2 regions of the Mangrovibacter sp. MFB070 genome follow, and region 2 is predicted to be linked to the other one. Evidence: predicted binding sites of a transcription regulator. Region 2 holds the regulator's gene; the other holds the start of a gene.
The links. The regulator Fur, encoded in region 2, represses iron uptake genes when iron is present. The targets are predictions, from matches to a motif close to ATAATAATGAGAACNACTATCAA.
Positions count from the first base shown of each region.

Region 1: the regulator Fur is predicted to act here: its motif matches at 2,585-2,607, upstream of exbB (tol-pal system-associated acyl-CoA thioesterase).

Region 1 covers NZ_JJMI01000018.1:57,630-61,833, reverse strand. Annotated here, with positions in the region: gene DT73_RS06350 (ESA_00282 family adhesion-associated protein) at 1-154, opposite strand, end outside; gene DT73_RS06345 (hypothetical protein) at 258-668, shown strand; gene DT73_RS06340 (hypothetical protein) at 673-1,065, shown strand; partial or broken gene exbD (TonB system transport protein ExbD) at 1,358-1,777, opposite strand; gene exbB (tol-pal system-associated acyl-CoA thioesterase) at 1,784-2,518, opposite strand; gene metC (cystathionine beta-lyase) at 2,765-3,952, shown strand; gene DT73_RS06320 (DedA family protein) at 4,088-4,204, shown strand, end outside.
Region 2 covers NZ_JJMI01000025.1:150,669-154,872, reverse strand. Annotated here, with positions in the region: gene DT73_RS12905 (beta-N-acetylhexosaminidase) at 1-1,259, shown strand, start outside; gene fur (ferric iron uptake transcriptional regulator) at 1,392-1,841, opposite strand; gene fldA (flavodoxin FldA) at 2,127-2,657, opposite strand; gene ybfE (LexA regulated protein) at 2,814-3,104, opposite strand; gene ybfF (esterase) at 3,236-4,012, opposite strand; gene seqA (replication initiation negative regulator SeqA) at 4,198-4,204, shown strand, end outside.

The DNA.
Region 1 (4,204 bases), on a different contig from region 2:
ACTGATCCTCACCTTGATCTGGCGTTAATGAAGGTTGTGAATATAAAGGCTGTTGCTGTTCCCGTTTTGCGCTGTTTTTATTATCGCGCATTAAAACAAGCACACCACCCAGCAGTATTAATAATATAAAGACGAGATAAATAGTGAGGCTCACATTTACACTCCTTTTTTTTGATTTTAATTTTACAACATGTTATTGTCAACGTTACACTCGCCCTAAATAATTTTATCTTTTTGATATAAAAGGCTTATTAGTTATGCTGCCAGATAACCTGGTGCCCGGGCGGTATCACTATATAGTTCCGGAATCACCGCAAGACAGTTCTGATACCCCATCTGATTTCACTTTAGTTACTGAAAAACTTCAGGAACTCGAAGTGGAAATTCTTAGTAGCGTCTCGCAACCCGGGCGTATTGGCCTGCCGAAGAACGCCCTTCTGGAAGAACATGACCGCTATTTCAAAGAGCGGCTATTTAGTGTTGCTAAAATAGAGACGTTTGCCCGGGTACTAAAAGAATTAGTCGCAGAAAATGAAATTACCCAGGAAGCCCTCTCTGAGCTAATCACACAGAAAACCGTAGAAATAAATGAACAAGGTGAAAAAATTTGGCTTAATTTAATTACCAGCGAAATTAAATCACCTTTGTTTTACCGGTTTGAGGATTAGCCCTATGTCTGAACAGGCTCAATCAATTAATAAAAATTTCACTTTAAATACTGAAAATAAGCACCAATTTATCTTAAGTAGAAATTTACAGTCACTGCGGCTTTATAAAAACGAAGTGGTAGACCGTTATACCCGTAAAGTATCCAGCATTCCGGCAGCCCTGGTTGAATTGAAGTGGCAGAACCGTAAAGCGCTGTACTCGTTCCAGGTGAAAGAAGAAGTTTATGGCAGCGTGTTGTGCCAGTTACTGGCCAGCAACCCGGAGCTAAAAGAAAAGGTCATGGCGCGTATTGAGGCACATTACCAGCAATTCCGTACTCATGAAGCACAAACACTGGAAGTCTCACGCAAACTGGTTGACGGCCAGTTTAAGACGTCTTCTGCGCTCGGCAGCTAACCTCCCACATCTTAATTTTCTGGCACATTCTTTCACACATAAAAAAAGCGTGGCCAGTGCCACGCCTTGATTCCAGTAAGAAGCAAAGCAAGCCTGCCGTCTTACCTGGAACAGATAAAATTCCCACTATTGACTCACCAGCCGGGCTGGCAGCAATCCGCATTATTAACGGATTAGCCACTCACCCGTTACCCTGCTCGTAACACAAGGCTTACTTAGTGGCGGCCTCTGCCGGCTGTGATGGCTGAGCGGGTTGTGGTGACGCACTCGTCGGGCCTGCTGCTGCCCCGGCTGCTGGGTTACTTTCTTGCGCTACCAGGCCAATTTTGAGATACCCGGCCTGTTGCAGCATATCCATCACATGCATCAGGGTTTCATAATCAACCGTTTTATCCGCACGGAAAAAGATAGTGGTGTCTTTCTTCCCTTCTGTCATGGTGTTCAGGACGTCCACCATGTTCTGCTCAGTTACAGGCTCATCGCCGATAAACAGCGTTTTGTCGGCTTTGACTGACAGATACAGGGGTTTTTCCGGGCGTGGTTGCGGCTCGCTGGATGAACCAGGTAAGTTCACTTTTACGTCAACTGTCGCCAGTGGTGCCGCCACCATAAAGATAATCAGCAACACCAGCATCACATCAATAAAGGGTGTGACGTTGATATCGTGCATCTCGGCGCTGTCGCCAGCGTTCTCGTTAAAATGCATAGCCATAAGGCATCAACCTACACGCAGTTTCTGAGCGGGCTGGATATTTCGTGCTTCACGGCTCGCGGCCAAATCCAGATCCCGGCTTTGCAGTAACAAGACTTGCGCCGCCACATCACCCAGAGAGGCTTTGTAATTACCGATCATGCGCGCGAAAACGTTGTAAATCACCACAGCTGGAATAGCAGCAACCAGGCCAATTGCGGTAGCCAACAGCGCTTCTGCGATACCCGGAGCCACAACTGCCAGGTTCGTTGTTTGCGATTGCGCAATACCGATAAAGCTGTTCATGATGCCCCAGACCGTGCCGAATAAGCCGACGAACGGAGAAATAGCACCAATAGTCGCCAAAAAGCCATTACCACGCCCCAGATAACGCCCGGTTGCCGCAACGCGGCGCTCCAGACGGAAACTGGTACGCGATTTAATACCTTCGTTATCAGTACTGTCTTCTGAAAGGACCAGTTCGTCCTGTGCTTCATTAATTAACTGAGCACTCAGACTGCGGGCGTGAAAACCGGCAGCCGTTTCGCTGGCTTCATCTAAAGAGCGGGCACTTGAGAGCGCGGAATACTCACCATTCAGGCGGCGTTTCCAGGCAAGCAGTTCAGTAAATTTGCGAAAGAACAGCGCCCATGTGACCACGGAGGCGAGCAACAGGCCAATCATGACCAGCTTCACCACAATATCGGCATGATGATACATACCCCAGACGGACAAATCCGCCTGCATCAAATTTTCTGCCACAGTGAATCTCCAGGACCAACATGAAAAAAACGAATATTGGCGGTATCATATCAAAATACCGTCGAATTGATAGTCGTTCTCATTAGTATTTACATAATGACCTGGATCACACTCTTTTTCTTTGCGCCAGGACAGAAATTCACCGCTTTTTTCCGCGCTTTTTCTTATGACGCTAATTTCCCTGTGCCGGTCCCGGCAGAAGCGTGGTAACTTATTTAGACATCCAGACGTATAAAGGGACAGGCAATGTCAGAGAAACATCTTGAAACCGCGCTGATTACTGCTGGCCGTAACAAGCGCTATACCCAGGGTTCTGTTAACAGTGTTATCCAGCGCGCATCCTCGCTGGTATTTGAGTCCGTCAGTGCTAAAAAGCAGGCTACTGCAGGCCGTGCAACAGGTGAGTTATTTTACGGCCGCCGCGGCACCCTCACGCATTTTTCCTTGCAGGAAGCTATGTGTGAACTCGAAGGTGGTGCTGGTTGCGCACTGTTTCCTTGTGGCGCTGCGGCCGTCGCAAATACTATTCTGGCCTTCGTTGAACAAGGTGACCATATTCTGGTAACACGCACCGCGTATGAACCGACGCAAGATTTGTGCACCAAAATCCTCTCCCGGTTAGGCGTGACCACCTCCTGGTTTGACCCGCTAATTGGCGCTGATATTGCCAAACTGGTCAGGCCGGAAACGCGGGTTGTTTTTCTGGAATCCCCTGGTTCCATTACTATGGAAGTGCATGATGTCCCGGCTATCGTCAAAGCAGTACGAGAGAAAGCCCCCAATGCCATTATTATGATGGACAATACCTGGGCTGCGGGTGTGTTGTTTAAGGCTCTGGATTTTGGTGTCGATATCTCAATTCAGGCGGGCACAAAATATTTGATTGGCCATTCCGATGCGATGGTTGGCACCGCAGTTTCCAACGCCCGTTGCTGGGAACAACTTCGTGAAAATGCCTACCTGATGGGGCAAATGTTGGATGCCGATACCGCGTACATGACCAGCCGCGGTTTACGTACCCTGGGTGTGCGCCTGAAACAACACCAGGAAAGCAGCATTGCTATTGCCAGTTGGTTGCAACAGCATCCGGCAGTTGAGCGCGTTAACCACCCGGCTTTGCCTGGCAGTAAAGGCCATGAATTCTGGAAGCGCGATTTTACCGGCTGTAGCGGGCTGTTCTCCTTTATTTTGAAAAAACGCCTTAGCGAAGCTGAGTTTGCCCATTTTCTGGACAATTTCAGCCATTTCAGCATGGCCTACTCCTGGGGCGGGTTTGAGTCACTCATTTTAGCGAATCAACCTGAAGAAATTGCCGCTATCAGGCCGGAGAGTGAGGTAGACTTTACTGGCACCCTGGTACGCGTTCACATCGGTCTTGAGAATGTGTCAGACCTGATTGACGACCTCGCCGCCGGGCTGGAGCGTATTGGTTAACTCAGTTTGGTTTAAGTCTGAAAAAAGTTGTCATACATGAGTATGGGATGTGCCATGTTGAGCGCCGGATCAAGGTGTTAAACTGTATCCGTCAGGTACAATTACTCTAATTTATGCTGTTCCACGGGATGTTTCATGGTTGTTATCGAAAATATCATCGCTGCACTTTGGCACCATGATTTTGTGGCTCTGACTAATCCACATGTTATCGGTATCGTATATTGCATCATGTTCGCAACACTGTTCCTTGAG
Region 2 (4,204 bases):
TGAAAGAGGGTAAGCCTGATGCAGCGAATGAATACCGTTTGCTCGACCCGACCGATACATCGCGTACCACGACGGTTCAGTTCTATGACAAGGCCAGTTATCTGAACCCGTGCCTGGATTCATCTCGCCGCTTTGTTGATAAAGTAATGAGTGAAATTCTCCAGATGCATAAAGAAGCCGGTTTGCCGCTGGCAACCTGGCATTTTGGCGCAGATGAAGCGAAAAATATCTACCTGGGGGCCGGGTACACGGATAAAGCCAGCCCGGAGGCAGGAAAAGGGCAGGTGGATATGAGCCAGCAAGATAAACCCTGGGCGAAATCCGAAGTGTGCCAGGCGCTGGTGGCATCTGGCGCAGTTGAAGATATGGCGCATTTGCCAAGCTGGTTTGCGGTAGAAGTGAGTAAACTGGTTGATGCCCATGGCATTGAGAAAATGCAGGCCTGGCAAGATGGCCTGAGAGATGCGTCAGGCGCGTCGGCCTTTGCAACTAAACGCACCGGGATTAACTCCTGGGATACCCTGTACTGGGGTGGTTCAGATGCGGTGAGTGACTGGGCCAATAAAGGCTATGAAGTCACGATTTCCAACCCGGATTATGTTTACTTTGACTTCCCGTATGAAGTAGACCCAATGGAGCCGGGCTATTACTGGGGAACCCGGTTTACCGATGAACGTAAAGTGTTTAGCTTCGCACCAGATAACTTGCCGCAAAATGCAGAAACTTCGGTAGACCGTGATGGCAATGCGTTCAGTGCCGGTTCGGCGAAGTTATGGCCCGGGGCTCATGGTTTGTCGGCGCAAGTCTGGAGTGAAGTTGTTCGCACTGACGAAGAAATGGAATACCGTTTATTCCCGCGTATTATTTCAGTAGCGGAGCGTGCCTGGCACAAGGCTTCCTGGGAACAGGACTGGCAGCCCGGGCGGGAGTATAAAGGCGGAGAAACCCACTATGTCGATACGGCTGCTTTGGCAAAAGACTGGCAGCGGTTTGCCAATGTGTTAGGCCAGCGTGAGTTGGCGAAACTGGATGCCGCCGGTATTGCCTGGCGTGTTCCGGTACCTGGTGCCCGGATTGTTGACGGGAAACTGGCCACTAATGTCAGCCTGCCAGGGCTCAGGGTTGAATACTCCGTTGATGGCGGGGAGCAGTGGCAGGTTTGGCGGGATGACGCCCGGCCGGTTGTCAGTGGTAACGTACAGGTGCGTGCTGTGAGCCCGGATGGCAACCGAACCAGCAGGGTGGTGATTGTTGAGTGACACGGGTTTGCTTGCGGGGCAGGAGTGCCCTGCAAGCGGCGCGGCATAAGGCCAAAACAGATAAAAAAAAGCCAGGTTCTAAACCTGGCTTTTTTTTGGGGTCACATTGCACCGGCTTACGGGTACACCCGATTATTTGGTGCCTTCGTGCGCATTTTCATCATCACGGCAATCGCCTTCAGCACAATGACCATAAAGGTACAGGCTGTGGTTTGTCAGGCGGATACCATGGCTGGAAGCAATTTCACGCTGGCGAGCTTCAATCGAATCATCGCTGAACTCGATAACTTTACCGCAGTCAAGGCAAATCAGGTGGTCATGATGGTGCTGCTGCGTGAGTTCGAAAACGGATTTACCACCTTCGAAGTTATGGCGTGTAACGATTCCGGCGTCATCAAATTGGTTGAGCACGCGATACACGGTAGCAAGACCAATCTCCTCTCCCATGTCAATCAGTCGCTTGTATAAATCTTCCGCGCTGACATGGTGATTGTCCGGCTCCTGCAACACTTCCAGGATTTTTAACCGGGGAAGCGTGACTTTCAGGCCTGCCTTCTTTAATGCGGTGTTGTTGTCAGTCATGCGGAATATGTCCTGTTGCTTGCAAAGTGCCCGTGAATGGGCGTACGACGTAATACGCTAAAGTTAATGCGTCTCATTATAGGTTTGACACTCCCTAAAGAAAACCGCAAGTCTCCAGCAAAATTGAAAAATAATAATCTGACAGCACTGGCAAATTTACCAAAAATACATGCTGTCAACTGGATCATTGTACAGCGCTAACGCGAAAAAGTTAAAAAAATGTAGCAATTATTTTTATCGGTTTTACCTATCAATCCGGCGCAATATAATTGCGCCGGTGAACTATCAGGCATTAATAATGCTATCGAGCTGCATTTCTTCGGAAACTTGCTTAACCCATTTTTCAACACGTTCAGCTGTCAGCTCAGGCTGACGGTCTTCATCGATAGCCAGGCCGACAAAATGGTCGTCATCCGCCAAACCTTTCGACGCTTCAAAATGATACCCGGCAGTTGGCCAGTGACCGACGATAACCGCACCACGTGGTTCGACGATGTCGCGCATTGTGCCGAGTGCGTCACAAAAATATTCGGCGTAATCTTCCTGATCACCACAACCGAACAGGGCTACCAATTTACCCGTAAAATCAATTTCTTCCAGTGTAGGGAAAAAATCATCCCAGTCACACTGTGCTTCACCGTAATACCAGGTTGGGATACCAAGCAGCAGAATATCGAAGGCTTCAATGTCTTCTTTGCTGCTCTTGGCTATGTCGTGCACTTCAGCAACATCTTTACCAAGCTGTTTTTGAATGATTTTTGCAATGTTTTCAGTGTTGCCGGTGTCGCTGCCGAAAAAAATGCCTACGATCGCCATGAGTTTAATAACCTCTTGAAACTTAATGTTATGGTGGCGTGAGTTTGTCCACAGATAAGGCAATGATAGCAGAACAGCTTCCAGTGCGGAAACAGCTATCATTACCGGGTGCACACACTGCTACATGAAAAGGAAAAACTGCCGGGAATGCGTGGATTATATATGACCTGGTTTTGTGTTATCTAACTGAGCCATCAGCATCTCTTCAATAAGTTCGCTACGGCTCATGTTTCGCACCTGCGCCAGCTCATTCAGCGCATCTACCGCATCGGCATTCAGTTTTAATTCCACACGCTTAAGCCCACGAACCTTATCGCGTTTAAGCTGGTTGCGTTTGTTAATACGCAATTGTTCGTGACGTGACAGTGGATTTGTTTTCGGGCGACCCGGACGGCGTTCATCCGCGAACAGATCTAATGTCGTACGGTCCGTTTGTTCTTTTGCCATGATTAGAATAGTGAGGAAAACAGGTGGCTTGAGCAACGTGCTCGGGCGCATTACAGCGCGCCATGATACATCAGGCTACATGACGCGCCAACGCGAAAGCCACATTTGCCAGCCAGTCGGCGGCTTTTTAATCAGTTTTCGTCCGAAGGGCTAAGAAAACGGCGAATCGCGCGAATGACTGCCTCTGGTTTTTCTGCATGAACCCAATGACCTGCACCTGCAACGACCCAGGCTTTGGCACAGGGGAATTGAGCAAGCAGTGTTTCACGATACTGTTCCTGAATATAAGGCGACAGCCCGCCGCTGATAAAGAGTGCCGGATGCGGCCATGGTGTGACGGTTTCCCATCCAACAATATTGCTGTATTGCGCTTTGAGTACCGGGACATTAAAACGCCACTCGCCATTAACAAAGGATTTCAGCAAAAACTGAATAACCCCTTCTTCATCGAGGATGTTGCGCATGATTGCCGCTGCATCCTGCCGGGTAGTTACACCGGCTGCATTAACGGCGTCTATAGCGGCAAAAATAGTATCATGGCGGCGAACGTGATAATCGACGGGGGCAATATCAATAGCGACCAGTTTTTCAACCCGTCCCGGTGCCTGTTGTGTCACCGCCATTGCGGTTTTGCCACCCATTGAATGGCCGATGAATATCGCCCGGTCTATGTGCTGTTCGTCCAGCGTGTCCAGTACATCCTGCGCCATGGCAGGCCAGGTCATAGTGTCACTGCGTGCAGACAGGCCGTGGTTGCGTAAGTCTATTTGCAGTACGTCGTGGTCCTTAACCAGGTCCCTTGCCAGAACGCCTAAATTATCCAGCGTACCGAATAATCCATGGATGAGCACAACCGGTGGATTGTTAGTCATTTGTTGAGCAGATTGCAGGCGAGCGTGTAATTTCATAGAAAACTTCTTTTTTTCGCTGTCTCAGGAATAGGGTATTATGTTGGCTATTCTGCCATCCGGCTGCAAGGGTTACAGTTAATTCTGACTTTTGACACCATCCCGGGTTGATGCTATTCGCCATTGGGTTTTGACTCTATAATCCCAATGATTTGTATTCAGAAAAGATATGTAACTGGATTAAAATGAAAA